One region of the Paenibacillus sp. FSL H8-0122 genome, then DNA from elsewhere that is predicted to be linked to it. Evidence: riboswitches for the same ligand, from Rfam matches in the RefSeq annotation. Region 1 holds a riboswitch; each other region holds the start of a gene.

Region 1 (4,210 bases):
ACGTGCCTTTTAAGAAAATCACGGTAACCATGCTGGCAAATCACTGCCGCGTTCCCCGCCAGACATTCTACTATCACTTCCATGATAAATATGAATTGGTCAATTGGATTTACTCCTCGGATTTGAATAAAGTGATGGCGGAAAACGCAAACGAATCATGGAGCAAAGTCACCTCTCTTTTCTTTCAAAAGCTTAATGAGAAAAGAGCATTTTATAAAAAAGTCCTGATGGACAGTGGACAAAATTCCCTATTGGAGCATTCCCAGACATACCCGGCAAATTTGTTTCTGGCTTCACTGTCACAAGGCGCGCAAGCTCCTGTAATGAAAGATCTGCAATTTTCCTTGAACTACCATGCTTATGCCTGTTCCAATATGACCAGACATTGGCTGCTCAGTGAACCGCACGTTACTCCTGAAGAGCAGAATGACCGAACACTCCGGGCCATGCCGCAAATGTTGTATGACAAACTGAATGGTTATAGAGAAAAGGAGCAGGTATGAACTATATCATTTTTGATCTGGAAGCCACTTGTTGGGAAAATGACCGCAAAAGACAAAACGAAATTATCGAGATCGGAGCCGTAAAACTCAATGAAAGGCTCAAGACTGTGAGCGAGTTCCAAATTTTTGTCAAGCCTGCATTAAGCCCGCAGCTTTCTGATTTTTGTAAGCGGCTTACCTCCATCTCTCAGGCGGATGTGGATGCTGCAATGTATTTTCCGCAGGCAATAAGTCAATTCCAAGAGTGGATAGGCAATGAACCTCATGTCCTCTGCTCCTGGGGGTTTTATGATAAAAACCAGTTGCAGAAGGACTGTTCACTACATCAAATCGCAAGTGAATGGACGGATAACCATATCAGTCTCAAGCATCAGCACGGGAGGATGATTGGCAGGGAGCGGGGCGTAGGCATGGAGAGAGCCTTGACTATGCTTGAATTGCCGCTTGAAGGTACTCACCATAGAGGTATCGATGATGCCAAGAACATTGCGAAAATCTTCGTTAAGATTTTTGATCAACTGGAGTTTTGATAATTTAAATTGATCATGTCTATAGCAGTGAATAATAGGATACCGATTCTGCAAATAAAATGGTTGGATTCAGATGACTCTTCACCGTATTAATTGAATGGATTCTTTGCTCTGTCCTTTGATGGCGATACCGCTCCGATCCGGCTCCTACCTTCATTCGGATTTGGTCATTTTGAATGAACATACTATCGAGTGCAGTCTTGATCATGTTAAGTTGATTGGGAGCCCATTCTTGTCCGTGCATCCGGACGTATTCTGTGGCTTCTTCTGCAGTACAATGACATATCTCTTTCAGAAAAGAGCCCCATTTGATTAAATCCACCGCATTGTCACCCGCACAAAGAATGCAATTCCCATAGCTGATCTGTCCTCCGAAGGTTAACTTCAACACCCCATACCAGCATCCGTAAGGCTCTGAAATATGCAGGAAGGAAGGGCGGCAGCTAAATGCGAACAACTCGATTCGTGACAGTCTGGCGTTAATCATGAATAATGCCTCCTAGGTTGTCTATAGATTTCATATAACGCTGCAGATTATGGGTCTGCTCAGCTGTGGCTACATAGGCTGTCAGTTCAGTTTCATTCTCACATACAGCAGCATGCTCAAGCCAAACGGAATATTTGGTTTTCTGTACGATGGATAAGTGTAATGGAAAGGTTTTGCGGGATCGCAGCAAAAAAGCATGGTTAATGCAGGCTCTCTCCAGTGCTTACGAGGTTAGCTGACGGATTCGGACGGTGAGAGTCGTCCTACCAGTGAAGAGTTCAATCTTCTTTGGATTCACCCCATTTCGGCTGGTCACAGCCATTTGGTTCCCCCGCTTCCCGCCTGACGGGAATTCAGCATTTGTTAAAAGGAATCTTACGCTGAGCATCACTGTTTGTAAAATGCTGAAAGTTCTCTAGGAGACTAAATAAGACTCTATAGGATATAAAAATGAAGAAAATCCCTTGTAATCTAGCATTCATCCCCGATTTTCTGAAGTTATCGCGTATTTATTAACTTTTTAATGCAACCTAAATGGGGCTAAATGAATCTTAATGCTTCTTTAATCATGATATTAAGATCAGATATAATGTTTAAGATCCTCCTGTTTACAGGCCCGATATGCGGAGCCTCCATGAAAGTAAGATTGTAGGAATAGATCAAAAGGAGAAGTTCCTCCGTTTGCGGATGGAACTTCTCCTTTTGATCTTCATTTTTATAGTAGCTTCTCCATAATCATCACATCAATAAACGCTCCGTCCATCAATCCTTGCTTCTCAAATACACCAACCTGCCGGTAGCCCATCTTCCGGTACAAGCCTTGACCATTCTCATTAAACGGAAAGGTAAAGAGAACAATTTTATAAAAGCTATTTTCTTTTGCCGCCTTGTGTATGGACTCTAGGAGGGAGCTGCCTACACCTTGCCCACGAAAGCTTCGATCAATATATACAGAAAGGTCAGCGACGCCGTTATACGCGCAACGGTGAGAATATGGGTTCAGTGAGGCCCAGCCCACGACTGCACCTTCGCGTTCAGCAACCCAAACGCTAAAACGGCCTTGGTGATCGTTGAACCATGATTCCATATATGAGGAGTCTTTCATCTCTGTTTCAAGTGTAGCGATCCGGTCCTCGATCCCCTGATTGTAGATACGAAGAATGCTTTCAATATCCTCAGGTGTGGCCTGACGGACAGTTAATGTACTGATCATATCAACACCCCCTTAAGATTACTTTCTCGCTTTAATTACAGCAGAGACGATGTATTGGTCAACGTTCGCACCTGGAACCCAATCTTTAATGAATGTTTTAGATTCGTCCTTTGGTTCAATGCTGATATCAGTAAAGCCGCATTCCTGAAGTATGATCTCCAAATCGGCAATGGAAGAGGCGCCTGAGATACAACCCGAATATAATTCATCCAGGTCATTTTTGATCTCAGGAGGAAGCTCAGCTGTAGTTACGATATCTGATATGGCAAGACGACCGGCAGGCTGAAGAACACGATAAGCCTCACGGAATACTTGCTGTTTGTCTGGGGAGAGATTAATTACACAGTTGGAGATAATGACGTTGATCGAATGATCAGCGACAGGAAGATACTCTATTTCGCCCAATCTGAATTCAGTGTTACTGAACTTACCTTTAAGGGCATTATCTCTTGCTCGACTGATCATCTCAGGTGTCATATCCACACCTATAACATGGCCTTCATTACCTACCTGCCGGGAAGCCAGGAAACAATCAAATCCGCCGCCACTCCCAAGGTCCAAAACATATTCACCCGCCTGCAGTTCAGCAATAGCCTGCGGATTACCGCAACCAAGACCTAAATTTGCGCCTTCGGGAGCTGAAGCGAGGTCCTCACTGGAATATCCCAACTTAGCAGATATGGCACTGAAATCAGATGGGGAGTCACAGCAACTGCTGTCAGCAGAAGTTCGGCTGGATGGGGAAGTCTCAACGTTTCTTACAGCAATCTTTTGATAGCGGCCCCGTACATTTTGGCGGATTTGATCATTAGTAAGCTTGCTCATGATTATACACTCCTTAGCTGAAATAATTTGCAATATACAAGTAAAAGAGAAGGTCACCCTTTTACGGGTGCGCAGCAATTGCTGAGTTTTCCCATAGATTCGTTGAAAAGCTTAATGGACCGTAGTAATGTTTCTACTTCAAACTCACTCATGTGTGAGAAGGCCTCGTTCAGGTATTCATTCATTTGTTGATCAATAGTTGTAGCTACCATTTTACCTTCAGGAGTGAGTGACAGGTTATAAATTCTTCGATCTGTGGGATCAGATGTCTTTTTAACCAAATTCATTTTCACCAGAGATTGAACTTGTCTGCTGAAGGTTGTAATATCTGTGCCAAGTGTTTCGGCGACTTGTTGCATGGAAGGATTGTGACTCCGATCGATCTCATATAACAGATGACTTTGGGTAGCGGAAAGATTACATCCTCCTACGCTACAGCAATCCTTATTGAGTAATCCTAAACGCCGACTCATAATTTGGAGTAGTTCTCTTGGAGTTTCCATTGTTTTCACCTCTTGAACTAGTTATACTGCATTTAGTTGCAAAGTGCAAATATAAATTTTGCTTAGTTGATAATTGATGATAAAGGTATTAGAATATAAGTATTGTCTTATATACGAAGAGAGGAGATTCAAAATTGGATACATTAAAT
Region 2 (4,210 bases), 3.4 Mb from region 1:
GGAAATGAAGGATGGATCGAATGTAGCGAAAATGGCAGTTGAGGGGATGACAGGTGTTGAATTAGAGGCCGATGGAATCTCTCATGACGTATTTGATGATTTTAATCAGGAGCAATATGATCTTCATTTTCTGACTCCGTACCGGGACCAGCAAGCGGCATGGGTGAATACGGTTGAACGTCCGGGTTACTTACGCATTCATGGAGAGAATTCTTTTTTCTCGCAGATCCATCCGGCGATTATGGCCACGCGTGCAACCTCCCTTCATTATGAAGTGCAAACTAAGGTGGAGTTCCACCCCGATCATTACTCGGAAACGGCCGGTATGGGGCTATACTATGATTCTAATAATTGGCTGTATGTTCACTTGACCCACTCCGAATCAGAGGGCACCGTTCTGTATGTACTACAGGCCAAGCTGGGAGAGCGCATCGAGCTGGTCCACAATTACATTCCAGTCCCTGAAGACACAGCGGAGCTCAAGCTTATCTATAATGCAGGCATCGCGAGTATCCTTTACCGCTTCGGGGATAACGGGGATTGGCGAGCTTTTGTAGAAAATATCGATGTTCTCTATTTGTCGGATGAAGGCGTGAACGGGGAGCCGGGGGAGATTGGCGGGTTTACAGGCTTGTTCAATTTCATTGGTTCCGTGGATGCTCACCAGCATGACTCCTTCGCTGATTTTGACTATTATGGCGTGAAGAATTACTAATCGTGCGAAAAAGACTCTTCTGAGTAAGAAAAGCCCATTCTTTTAAGGATGGGTTATTCATTTTATAATGAATTGAAAGAGCACACGATATTAATGACTTGACTAATAAATATTAAATTTTATAAGGAGGATTTTCCACTGGATCACCCCAAAATGTCGATCTACAGGATTTGACATTTAAACAGGTGCTGGATTATACGGAATCCTTTAAATCATGTGACGATCATTCCCTGGAGTCTTGCTTACCCGGACCCTGAACTGGTGAAAACGCCGGAGATGGTGTACCTTAGTAGTATTAGTCTTTAGGAGTGGTGAATGGTTGTGAAGAAAAGTAGACAAACCCCCGTGCTGGTCGCGGTTTCTATCCCGCTCATTATTGTCAGCAGCCTGATCCCCTCGGATCAGTCGACTTGGCTGGGGGCGTTACAGACCCTTCTGCTGGGAGCCGGACTGCTCGGCTGCTGTATGGCTTTTTGGCGGTTTGCCAAGGGCGGCAAGGGTGGCAAGGGCAAGAGCTGAGTTCTATGTAGTGAACGGCCGGCGGAGACAGGATCAGTGCATGGGATGGTTAGCTATGTAAGGTGAGCCAGGCACTGTATGGGTGCTGATGCTGAGAGTCAAGGATTAAGTCGCGGCGGATGCTGCGGCTTTATTTGATAGAATTTATATGTTTTGGGGTCCCCGCAAAAGTACCTGAGTCATCACCTACGCTAAAGCCCCACTTTGTGGGGGGGGTGCGGACTCAGCGGCCCTTATTTTGTGAAAAAGACTGATTATCTTCCCGGAGCGGACTGAGAGGACGCTAAAGGGCTGTATGGAGCGCAAAATGAGACGGAATTGGTTAATTAAGCGCCTCTCAGTCCGCATGGCCTTCGGAATGGTCCCATTTGCTGAAATAGCGGATCTGTAGTCCGCATGGCCCGCTAACCATCTCCTTTTGTCGCATCCGTACCCTAATTCCGCCACATCCAACCAATTCCGCCACATCCATCCTCGTTCGTCCTGCAACCTGCGTTATTCCCAGTCTCACCCCGCTGAAGGGCGGTGGACCGCAGGCAAGGCTGAATGTGCGGCTGCCATCTGTTCGCGTATTCCTCTAAGCTGGGCCTTTAGCTCGGGGATGCTGCGCTCCAGAATCTGGCTGATGTCGGGCAGGGGGAGCTGGATGCCATACCACAAGGCACTGGCAACGTGATCGTCCCAGTTAAGCAGCGGAGAAGCGCAGCGGCTGCGGTCCCGGGCGAGCACGGCACATTGGCGGATGCACTCTCTGTAGGCAGCCGCAGCAGCGCCGTCCCCTGAGAGGCTGCCCTTCAGCCATAGTGGATGGAGTGCTACGAAGGTGGCGATTGCAGCTTGTTCGGCGCGGGCGCCTTGCTCCAGCAGCAGGCAGCTAAGCGCATAGACGGGACCGCTATATTGCTGGGTGTAGGGGTTGTATCCGGCAGCGGCTGTTAGTTTGGGCGATAAGGGGTCAGGCATGTGGTCACGTTCCTTCCTGAATCTATACTGTGCAGTTCATTCCAGCGCGCAAAAAACCGCAGGCAGAGGAGGACCTCTGCCTGCGGTTGTGGGTAACAGGCTTAAGACGCCTGGCACAAAAGCGTGGCGGATCAGGGCTCTCTCTTTACGCTTACGAGGTTAGCTGTCGGATTCGGACGGTGAGAGTCGCCCTACCTGCCGGAGACCTGCGCGTGGCATTCTCCTTCGGATTCACCCCAAGTCGGCCTGACGGCCGGATGGTTCCCCCGTTTTCCACATGACGGAAATTCAGCGTGCATGCATATGCTCATTTTCATGAATGCGTTCATTTGCTTTCAACACGAATCATACTCTCTTCAGAGGGGGGTTGTAAAAATGGAAAAGAGTGCTATTCGCCTTGTTTTCAGCAAATGGCTGACTGGTTATGCAAATGGAAGCGAAAACTCATATATGTAGCAGATTATCTGCCATTTATCTCGCTCAATCGCCGTTTTTTATTTTTGGCAGACGGCGGCGGAGAAGAAGGGTTCCCCATGTATCAGCTCACCACCAAAGCGGCCCATTCTGATTCTTCCAGACAATAATCCGCTTCACCTCACGAACGGTTCCTGTTGTAATCTCATAGTCGCTGCGTTCAGTGGCATGAAGGTCCAGGAAATGCAGCATCCCTCCATAAGTCCCCACGGCCAGCATGGTCTCATCCGGATTGACAGCTAATCCGGAAATGGTGCTTCCGGCATAATAACGCCACAGCTCCCGCCCCTCTACATCAACGAGCCTCAAGTAGCCATAGGCATCGCCAATGACAACACCGTCCTTCAGCGCTGCCGCCGCATACACCCGGGCTTCCCCGTTAACGACCGGATATTCCTGATCTGGCAGGAGCTTGCCTGCTTCTAGATCTTCAAGGGACACGGCAAGAGTAACGCCATTGTAGAAGTGGCAGGCATTGTACCATACACTATGCTGGTCCTTCGTAAATATAGTATAGTGCGGGTAACTGGATTCCGGATTGAATAAGTGAACCTGTCCTGAAGCTGTGTCATATAAAAGATGATCACTGCCCTGGCTGCCATAGGCAACCCATCTTCCATCCGGAGAGACAGCACCATGCGGCATGTCGATCTCAATATGCTCCATCTCATCTGCTTTATATTCTTCGAGGTCAGGATGCAGCAGCTTCACCTCCCATGGCTTCTCCTGCGATTGCTGGACCAGGATAATCCCCTGACTTGTAACAAGCAATAACGCTTGACCGTCGTTAAAAGGAATAACTTGCTCCAAGGGTAACTCCTGATCCAGGCGGTCTATGTTCAAAACGGTAAAGTCCGGGTCCAGCGCTTGAATCGTTCCATTCAGCTCCCGCCACGAAAGCTCGGCCACTACTTCTCCCTGTAATGCGCTGTTCATGGATTGCAGAATAGTAATCCCTTGCGTGCCCGCGAGTGCATAGAACTGATTGTCAGGAGATGCCCCAACCAGGCTTAATTCGTCGAATACGGAAATAACATCCTTATGTACAGCCACAACTGCATTCTTCTCCCAAGGTGAGCCGGTGCTGAACACTACAGCATCATCACTTATGAAATGGATACCGCGAATCGCCTGCATCTCATGTTGAAAGTGCCCGGCCAGCGGCCACGTTGCCGCCGGCAATTGCTCCCGCAGCTCAGCAATCTCACCGTGCTCATTAGCTCCTCGAATCATCTTATAGATTTTGGCGGCGAGGGCCCCGCGTGTATCCTCTGCGGGTTCATTTCCCGCTGTGTCCCAGCCTTCTGTCAGGCCCTTATGTACGAATTGATTGACGTCGCGCACATAACGCTGTCCTTCTTCACGCCATTTGGCGGCATGCTCATCCTGTAGCCATTTCAAAGGATCAAGCCTCCTTTTCCAGATATATATAAATATACAGTTATTTCATCGATGAATCGCAAAAAAAAGGCGCTGCTCCTGTTGAGAGGACAGCACCTTTGCGTATATTACAGAACAGCAGCATCCATAAGCTCCTGA
Region 3 (4,210 bases), 3.9 Mb from region 1:
TAAGGGCAGCCTGTACCCCGATGTTCCCGTGAAATTCACCTTCGCAGACGGGTACACGGTGCAGCAATACTGGAATGGCGAGGGTAAGGCTACCTCCTTTGAATTAACGTATAAAGCGCCGCTGGTCTCCGCAGAGATTGATCCGGGGCATTCCATTCTGCTGGAGAGCAGGCATCTTAATAATTTCAGAATGGCGGAGCTTGAGCCGCGTACACTCTCCCGCTGGACGCTTAGTGCATCAACTCTGCTTGAAACCCTGCTCGGAACTCTTGTCTGGTGAGGTGAAGGAATGGTGAAAAGCTCAATTGCCCGCGGTTGGATCAGCATGAAAGAGCAGTTCTATATATTGATCCTGCTATTTATTTACCGGCTGTTCTGGGGATATTTCCTGTACAAATTCATTAAAAGCGCGGTTGTCCCCGTCCTGCTCCGCTACCCGGATGCGAACGCCGGCGGCAGCGGAATAGGCAGGCTGCTGTATTATATCGAGGGGCAGACCGCGCTGCGCACCGACCCCGCCGTCCAGCACTGGCTGTGGATGCTGCTTGCGCTGACAGTGCTAAGGCTGCTGGTGACTCCCTTTATCCGTGCAGGGCTGCTGCACGAGCTTCACCAGGAGCGCGCCGGAGCGCGGGGACTGTTCTTTTTTCCCGGAATGAGAAAATATGGGCTGCCGGTGCTGGTGTTCAGCCTCGTTGAATGGGCGCTAACCCTCCTGCCGCTCTATTGGCTGCTTCCGCGTATGTACCGTCATCTGCTCAGCGGCGTTCTCGATGTACAGCTCCTGCTCAAGCTGGTGCCTTATGTACTGGGCTGGCTGCTCTATCTCTTCCTTGTCCGCAAGCTTCTGCTCTATATGCAGTTCGGCTATACCGCAGGTACCGGTATGTTCTCCTCGCTGCTGATCTGCCTGAAGGTGCTGCTGCCTTCCATTGGTATATCCATCGTTCTGGGGGCGGGAAGCCTGGCCGTCATTCTGCTCTGCAGCGCCTCTGCTCTGTTCTATCCCGGTTTGCCGGCCCTTATGCTCCGCCAGGCAGCTCCGCTGCCCTCCACGCTGTTCAATATGTGGGGGATCGCTGCCCAGTACCACCTCTGGTCCAGTAAATCATTTCCACAATAATAAGCTGCTGAAGCGGCATACTAAAGAGAGTCACAGCCCCTCTATCCGGGAGCAGGACTCTTTTTTGCTTGAACGGAGGACAAAAGCATTTGCAAAAGGCTAAATCCTCTGATACAATGATGGCTGTACCAGTAGTAACAAAGTTGTAATCTTTCAAGCAAAATCTTCCGTAACTATTGCAATTTAAGCTATGCCGATAAGTCACTGTTCTGGTGCACAAAACGCCGAATTCCCTGCACCGGGAAGTGGGGGAACCATATTTTGGGTGAATTGATCTCGCTTTAGAGGGGTCATAGGGGAACCTTCTACCGAATCCTTAAGCTAACCTCGCAGGCCCTGGAAGGAGTACATCTTTTGATTAGTCAGAATTTCAAGAAAAAATGCACCGCAGCAGCGCTGGGTCTTGTGATGGTATTCACACTCGGAGCGGGCAGTGCCTTCGCAGATTCCAAAATGGATACTGTGATTTCAAAAACCATTGGAACGTCGTATAAAACCGGAGGCACAACCACCAGCGGCTTCGACTGTTCCGGATTTACCAAGTATGTGTTCAAGAATGTCGGGCTTACCTTGCCCCGCACCTCCAAAGCACAGTACAAAGTTGGAACAAGTGTATCCAAGAGCAACCTGCGTTCAGGTGATCTCGTGTTCTTCAATACTCTGGGTAACGGAGTGTCCCATGTCGGTATTTATGTTGGAAACGGGAAGTTCGCACAGTCCTCAAGTTCACGTGGTGTAACCATCAGTTCGATGAGCCAGTCCTACTGGGCCAACCGCTACGTTGGCGCCAAACGAGTAATGAGCACAACAGCCTACCAAGCTGTCGCTTACGATTGAACCCTTGAAGCATACCCCGAATATTTCAGCCTCTAACAACTAAATGTAACTTATACGAGCCCGGGATGATTATTGCCGTAATCATTTCCGGGTTTTTCCTTTTCCTTATTCTACCTTTTACACCGAATTCGCAGCCTTGAAACAGCATTTTCTTGCAAAAATAAAGAAATTATCATATAAATTAACCCCTGCGCATAGATATGAGTCTTTCGAAAGGGCTATAACTCTAAAAAACAGCAAAAAAGATGCATTAATATGTTATAAGTGATTGCCAAGCGCCTTAGTCTTTGTTACAATTATCGCAGTGATCTTTTAGTAACATTTTTGTAATTATTGAATCGCTTTTAACAAAGGTTTTGTCATGTATTGAATGAACCGCTAATCCTAATCAACAGTCGTGCCGAGTTCCCTAATGAATTAGGGAAACGGGGGAACCACTTTGGGTGAATTGACCTCCTATTCTAAGAGGGGTCATAGGGGACCTTCAACCGAACCCTTAAGCTAACCTCGTAGGCATTGGAAGGGGTATTTACTTTTGAAGAAGAAGCTAGCAGCCGCAGTACTAAGCTTGTCCATTATCTTCACCATCGGAGCAGGAAGCGCTTTCGCGGATTCCAAAATGGATAAAGTGATCGACAAAGCCATCGGAACCAAATACGTGTCCGGCGGTACATCAACTAACGGGTTTGATTGCTCCGGATTTACAATGTATGTTTTTGATAAGATCGGCATTAACCTGCCCCATCAATCCGGCTCCCAATATCAGATGGGCTCTGCTGTATCCCGTGACGAGATGAGACCGGGCGATCTTGTATTCTTCAATACAAGCGGTAAGGGCGTATCCCATGTCGGTATTTATGTTGGTGACGGCGAATTCGCCCATGCCTCTTCCTCACGTGGTGTAACCATCAGTTCGCTGAGTGACAGCTATTACGTCAACCGCTACGTTGGCGCCAAGCGAATCATGAGTACAGATGCCTACAAGACTGTAGCTTCGGATTCCCAAGACAACGATGATGTACAATAATCCTTTGTAACCTAACGCTCTTTTCCGAGATTTTTGCCGAAATCTTGGAGAAGGGCTTTTTTTGTCTATAAAATTACTTACCCGTCTCTATATTTGTAAAACACCGATTCTGCACTTTCGGAAAATATATTTTGGCGTTTGTCAAGTTTCTGTATTTCCGCAAGGAATTTGCGTCGAAACTCGCTGTTTTTGTATATAATTAATATAAAGAATGATAAGAATAAATTGATTTCCCCTGGAAGGAGGCCTCCCCTAATGATTAGCTCCCCGCTAACCTTTTACGTGGTGCCTATGGAGCCGCAGCATGCCGCTGAGATCTGTGAGTGGAGCTACAAGCCTCCGTATAATATTTACGGCTGGATGTCCTGGGAGCAGATGCAGGCGCTGGGCGTGGAGTTCGGAGACCCGCAGCTGCGCAGCGAGCAATATGTGTCGGTAGTGAACGGACAAGGCGTTCTGTGCGGCTTCGCCCAGCTCTTTCCGATGGAGGGGGTAGTCCGGCTTGGAGTCGGAATGCGGCCCGATCTGTGCGGTCATGGAATGGGGCATCTGTTCATGAAGGCTATTGTGCAGGCAGCACAGGCCCGTTACCCGGAACGCGAGATCGATCTGGAGGTGCTGACCTGGAACCAGCGCGCCATCCGCGCCTATCAGAAATGCGGGTTCACCATAACAGATACCTATGAGCGCCGTACCCCGACGGGCAATAAGCCTTTTTATTGCATGGTCTATGAGGAATAGCACCGGAGAATGAGGTGTTTTCAAAAAAATGGATCATTTGTGTTCATTTTTTTGACACACATACTATGATAACGCTTCACCATCCGCTATAATGGAGTCAGCAGCTTACATGGAGGGACGGATGCAGATGCAGAAATGGATCATGAGCGGTTTGTTTTTTGCCGCCTGTGCCTTTGCAGTAATCTTAATGTTTACCTTACCCGGTAAATCCGAGGTGGCGGAACAGAACAAACCGACCATGCCGGAGGTTGTGCTGGACGCTGCGGGCGCAGAAGCCACAGTGAAGGCCAATTGTATCTCCTGCCACGGTGACCAGCTTCAGGGCGGGGCGGGGCCCAGCCTGCAGCAGGAAGGCACTTCACATGACGCAGCTCAGATCTACAGCATAGTCACCAAGGGCCGCGGACAGATGCCCCCCTTCAAAGACAGGCTGGCCCCTGAAGAGATTGCGAATGTAGCCCTATGGCTGGCCGAGAAGAAAT
Region 4 (4,210 bases), 110 kb from region 1:
GATTCTCATCAACCTGATCGGCAATGCGGTGAAATTCACGCCATCCGGCACGGTAACGGTTAAAGTGGAGTCCTATGGCGTCAGGGAGACCGCTCAGGCGCTGCAATTCATGGTACGCGACACCGGCATTGGCATCTCACCGGATAAGCTGCAGCTGCTCTTCCAGTCCTTCTCGCAGGTGGACGGGTCGCATACCCGCAAGTACCCCGGCACGGGTCTGGGCCTGGCGATCTGCAAGAAGCTGGTGGACCTGATGCAAGGAGAAATCTGGGCAGAACCGGCAGAAGGGGGCGGCACACAATTCTTCTTCAGAATTAAGCTGCAGTCGCAGGAGCATTCCCCGGAGGTATTTTTCGGCAAGGATACAGGGGAAGGGGAGTCAGCAGACGAGAATGAAGCCGTATAAGACAGCGATTGCCAACAAGAGAGTTAACATTATATAATTTGAAAGTAACTATTCTTTTATCACGATAGTCCTGAGGACGGAAAGGAACTCTCTTTGAGCAAAACAAAAAAGAACAATGTCACGGCTCCCCAGATGAGCAAGCAGGAGAAGCGCAGGGCAGAGCAGGAGCAGCAGAAGCAGAAAACGAGAATTCTGATCGTGAGTACGGTGGCCATCGTCATTATTATTTTTGTAGGCTTATTCATGCTTGCTTCCAAGGATTCTTCGCCTGCAGGCTCAGACAGCAAGCCTGTTGCCTTCAATTACAGTGAAATGATGCGGCTGGGCAAGGAGGATGCTCCGGTCAAAATTGTGGAATTCGGCGATTTCAAATGTCCGGCATGCGCCCAGTTCACCGGTGTCATCAAGCCGCAGATCGTTCAGGGCTATGTAGATCAGAATAAAGCAGCCTTCTATTTCGTGAATCTGGCCTTCATCGGCAAGGATTCGAGAACGGCCTCCCTGGCAGCCCTATCGGTGTATCATCAGAACCAGGAAGCATTCTGGAAGTACTTCGATGCGATCTATGCCAATCAGGGGAATGAAGAGGAGGAATGGGCTACGCCTGACTTCCTGGTGAGTCTCGCCAAGCAGCTGGAGCTGCCGGTGGATTATGACCTGCTGCGCAAGGACATTGACGAGCGTACTTATGTAAATGAGCTGGAGCGGGATATTCAGGTGGGCACGGATGCGGGTGTAACGAATACGCCATCCTTGTTCGTGAACGGAATCAAGGTGAATGAGCCTTTCAATATGGAGGCGATTGACGCCCAGATTCAGGCAGCAACAGCAGCAGCGGGAGCAGGGGCCGCCCAATGACCGCCTTCTCTGCCTTCTGCCGGCGTAACTGTCTCTACTTGGCCTGGTTCGTCTGTGTGGTGGCTGTAGCGGGAAGCCTGTATCTCAGTGAGGTCCTGCATTACGAACCGTGCAGGCTGTGCTGGTTCCAGCGGATCTTCATGTACCCGCAGCTGTTCCTGCTGGGAATTGCCACCTACCGGGCGGACAAGCGGATCATTCCTTATGTGCTTCCGCTCAGCCTAATCGGCGGCTGCATCTCGATTTATCATTATGCGGAGCAGAAAATTCCGGCGCTCAGCAAGGTGCTTCCCTGTACCATCGGCGTACCATGCAATAAGGATTATCTGAATTGGTTCGGTTTTGTAACAGTCCCTTTGCTTGCACTTATAGCCTTTGCCTTAATCTCCATTCTGCTCTGGACAGGACGCAAAGAAGAGCCTGCTGAGTAAGAAGCTGACGGGCAGAAGGAAGAGAAGAGAATACCCTTAATTTTAGCAAAAAATAATATGCAAAAACCCTGTAAATTCACGTGTTAAAGGGATAATGAAAGAGAATGAAAGATCAAGACATACCGGATGATGGATTTGGTTGTTTTGAGTGCTTTTCATTCTTTTTTCATTTGTTTCCACGCTTTACGGAAGACGTGTTGTAGCTTAATATTAGTCCTTGTGAGAAGTTGAATATGCGCTGAATTTTCCGGAAGGAAAAACGGGGGAACCACACTTTGGCCAAGGCCAAAAGGGGTGAATCGGAGCGGGCCGCAAGGGCCTGTAACCGTAGGGCTACCACAGTCCGAATCCGCCAGCTAACCTCGTAAGCCACAAGTGGGATAATGACCATGCACATTAGGCATGCGGATCATTTCCGTATGCTTATTTTGGTGCCTGCATTTATGAAATCCACTTATGAAAACAGCGCAGGGAAAGCCCATTTCAACTTAACCAAGAGAGGAACTGTTACTACAATGGTAAGCAAGGTAAAACGACTATTGATCGGGCGTCCGATGAAGTCGAACGAACTCGATCATGAAAAGTTATCCAAGGTGAAAGCACTGGCTGTCCTGTCTTCTGATGCGCTCTCGTCTGTAGCCTACGGAACAGAACAAATTCTGATTGTACTGGTGGCCGCCGGGTTCACCGCTATCTGGTACTCTTTGCCAATTGCATTAGCCGTATTGGGCTTGCTGGCCATTCTGATTCTATCCTACCGGCAGACGATATTTGCTTATCCGCAGGGCGGTGGTGCTTATATTGTAGCCAAAACCAACCTCGGGGTTCATACCGGCTTACTGGCCGGCGGCTCTCTTCTGGTGGATTACATTCTGACGGTGGCGGTAAGCGCCTCGGCGGGGACGGATGCGATCACTTCAGCTTTTCCAAATCTCCATAATCATACTGTCCTCATAGCGGTATCTGTTATCGTGCTCTTAACGATTGTTAACCTGCGGGGAGTGACCGAATCGGCCTCCTTCATCGCTATCCCGGTCTATCTGTTCGTTGTTTCCATCTTCGTGCTCATCATCTCGGGGGTCTTCAAATATATGACCGGCGGTGCCCATGCCCATGTTCCTGAGATTGGCTCGGCGGTATCGAACGTGAGTATGTTCCTGCTGCTGAAGGCCTTCAGCTCCGGCTGTTCGGCTCTGACCGGGGTTGAGGCAGTCTCTAATGCCATTCCTAACTTCAAAGCGCCGGCGGAGAAAAATGCAGCCAAAACGCTGATGCTCATGGGCCTCATTCTCGGGGTAATGTTCACAGGTATTACGCTGCTCGCTTACTGGTACGGTATCATGCCTGATGAGAAGGCAACCGTGGTCTCACAGATTACAGAGTCTACCTTCGGCCGCGGCGGACTGTACTTCTTCATTCAGGGGATTACGGCGGTTATCCTGTTCCTGGCAGCCAATACGGCGTACTCGGCCTTCCCGCTGCTGGCGTTCATGTTCGCCAAAGACAAATATCTGCCCCATGCCTTCATGGTGCGCGGCGACCGGCTGGGCTTCTCCAACGGCATTATTTTCCTCGGTGTCATGTCGGCTGTGCTGGTAGCGGCGTTTCACGGGAATACGGAAGGACTCATTCCATTATATGCAGTAGGGGTATTCATTCCGTTCACGCTGTCGCAGCTTGGCATGATGGTCCAATGGTACAGAACGAAGCCGAAAGGCTGGCAGAGCAAGTTCGCCGTCAATACGGTGGGGATGCTCACTACATTAACGATCACCCTGATTTTCATAATCACTAAATTCTCCAGCGTGTGGATGGCCTTCATCTTCCTGCCGGTTGTTATCATCGTGTTCCACCGGATTCACCGCCATTATATGAATATTGCCGATCAGCTGCGGATCTGTCCGGCTACCGATAAGCCTTGTATCAAAGGAAGCACCGTAGTCGTTCCGGTCGCCGGTGTGACTCGCGCTGTACTGCATTCGATCAGCTATGCGAAGTCATTGACGGATAATGTGGTCGCTGTATATGTAGGCTTCGATGAAGAAGAGATTCACAAGATGGAGCAGAAGTGGGAGGAGTGGAACCCCGGCGTACGCCTGATTGTCCTGCGCTCCCGCTACCGCAGCATTATCCGCCCGCTGGTGAAGTTCATCGATACAGTAGAGTGGAAGACCTCTTCAACGGATCATATTACCGTCCTGATTCCGCAATTCGTGACCAAGCACTGGTGGCAGGCGGTGCTGCATAATCAGACCAGCTTGTTCATCCGCTCCTATCTGATGAATCAGAAGGACATTGTCATCGCCACGGTTCCTTTCCATCTGCATAAATAATATAGAAGATTATAGGAAGACGGCTGTTTCTGCTTGATGCGGAGACGGCCGTTTGGTCGTTATTATAAGTTATTGGTTGACATAGAGAATGAGAATCAATATCATCAGTATAGACAAGCTGAAGGTAAAAGGACTTTTGCCAATCATGAAGACAACATACAGGAGGGGTATTTAATGTTTTC

What was found. Region 1 has a riboswitch for cyclic di-AMP ahead of NSS64_RS11810 (hypothetical protein). Riboswitches for the same ligand answer to the same signal wherever they lie in the genome.
Positions count from the first base shown of each region.
Region 2: another riboswitch for cyclic di-AMP. It lies ahead of NSS64_RS25940 (hypothetical protein); the one in region 1 lies ahead of NSS64_RS11810 (hypothetical protein).
Region 3: another riboswitch for cyclic di-AMP. It lies ahead of NSS64_RS28145 (C40 family peptidase); the one in region 1 lies ahead of NSS64_RS11810 (hypothetical protein).
Region 4: another riboswitch for cyclic di-AMP. It lies ahead of NSS64_RS11300 (APC family permease); the one in region 1 lies ahead of NSS64_RS11810 (hypothetical protein).

Region 1 is NZ_JBBOTB010000001.1:2,673,030-2,677,239, reverse strand. Features, by position in the region: gene NSS64_RS11820 (TetR/AcrR family transcriptional regulator C-terminal domain-containing protein) at 1-503, shown strand, start outside; gene NSS64_RS11815 (3'-5' exonuclease) at 500-1,033, shown strand; gene NSS64_RS11810 (hypothetical protein) at 1,053-1,520, opposite strand; cyclic di-AMP (ydaO/yuaA leader) riboswitch at 1,726-1,889, opposite strand; gene NSS64_RS11805 (arsinothricin resistance N-acetyltransferase ArsN1 family A) at 2,236-2,730, opposite strand; gene NSS64_RS11800 (arsenite methyltransferase) at 2,752-3,558, opposite strand; gene NSS64_RS11795 (MarR family winged helix-turn-helix transcriptional regulator) at 3,612-4,061, opposite strand; gene NSS64_RS11790 (ArsR/SmtB family transcription factor) at 4,196-4,210, shown strand, end outside.
Region 2 is NZ_JBBOTB010000001.1:6,072,066-6,076,275, reverse strand. Features, by position in the region: gene NSS64_RS25950 (family 43 glycosylhydrolase) at 1-715, shown strand, start outside; gene NSS64_RS25945 (hypothetical protein) at 1,037-1,234, shown strand; gene NSS64_RS25940 (hypothetical protein) at 1,742-2,197, opposite strand; cyclic di-AMP (ydaO/yuaA leader) riboswitch at 2,332-2,501, opposite strand; gene NSS64_RS25935 (WD40 repeat domain-containing protein) at 2,741-4,072, opposite strand; gene NSS64_RS25930 (glutaredoxin family protein) at 4,180-4,210, opposite strand, start outside.
Region 3 is NZ_JBBOTB010000001.1:6,587,011-6,591,220, forward strand. Features, by position in the region: gene NSS64_RS28135 (M1 family aminopeptidase) at 1-280, shown strand, start outside; gene NSS64_RS28140 (hypothetical protein) at 290-1,123, shown strand; cyclic di-AMP (ydaO/yuaA leader) riboswitch at 1,336-1,474, shown strand; gene NSS64_RS28145 (C40 family peptidase) at 1,532-1,960, shown strand; cyclic di-AMP (ydaO/yuaA leader) riboswitch at 2,349-2,491, shown strand; gene NSS64_RS28150 (C40 family peptidase) at 2,496-2,987, shown strand; gene NSS64_RS28155 (GNAT family N-acetyltransferase) at 3,243-3,728, shown strand; gene NSS64_RS28160 (c-type cytochrome) at 3,856-4,210, shown strand, end outside.
Region 4 is NZ_JBBOTB010000001.1:2,561,575-2,565,784, forward strand. Features, by position in the region: gene NSS64_RS11285 (sensor histidine kinase) at 1-406, shown strand, start outside; gene NSS64_RS11290 (DsbA family protein) at 500-1,264, shown strand; gene NSS64_RS11295 (disulfide oxidoreductase) at 1,261-1,695, shown strand; cyclic di-AMP (ydaO/yuaA leader) riboswitch at 1,922-2,082, shown strand; gene NSS64_RS11300 (APC family permease) at 2,211-4,028, shown strand; gene NSS64_RS11305 (ABC transporter substrate-binding protein) at 4,203-4,210, shown strand, end outside.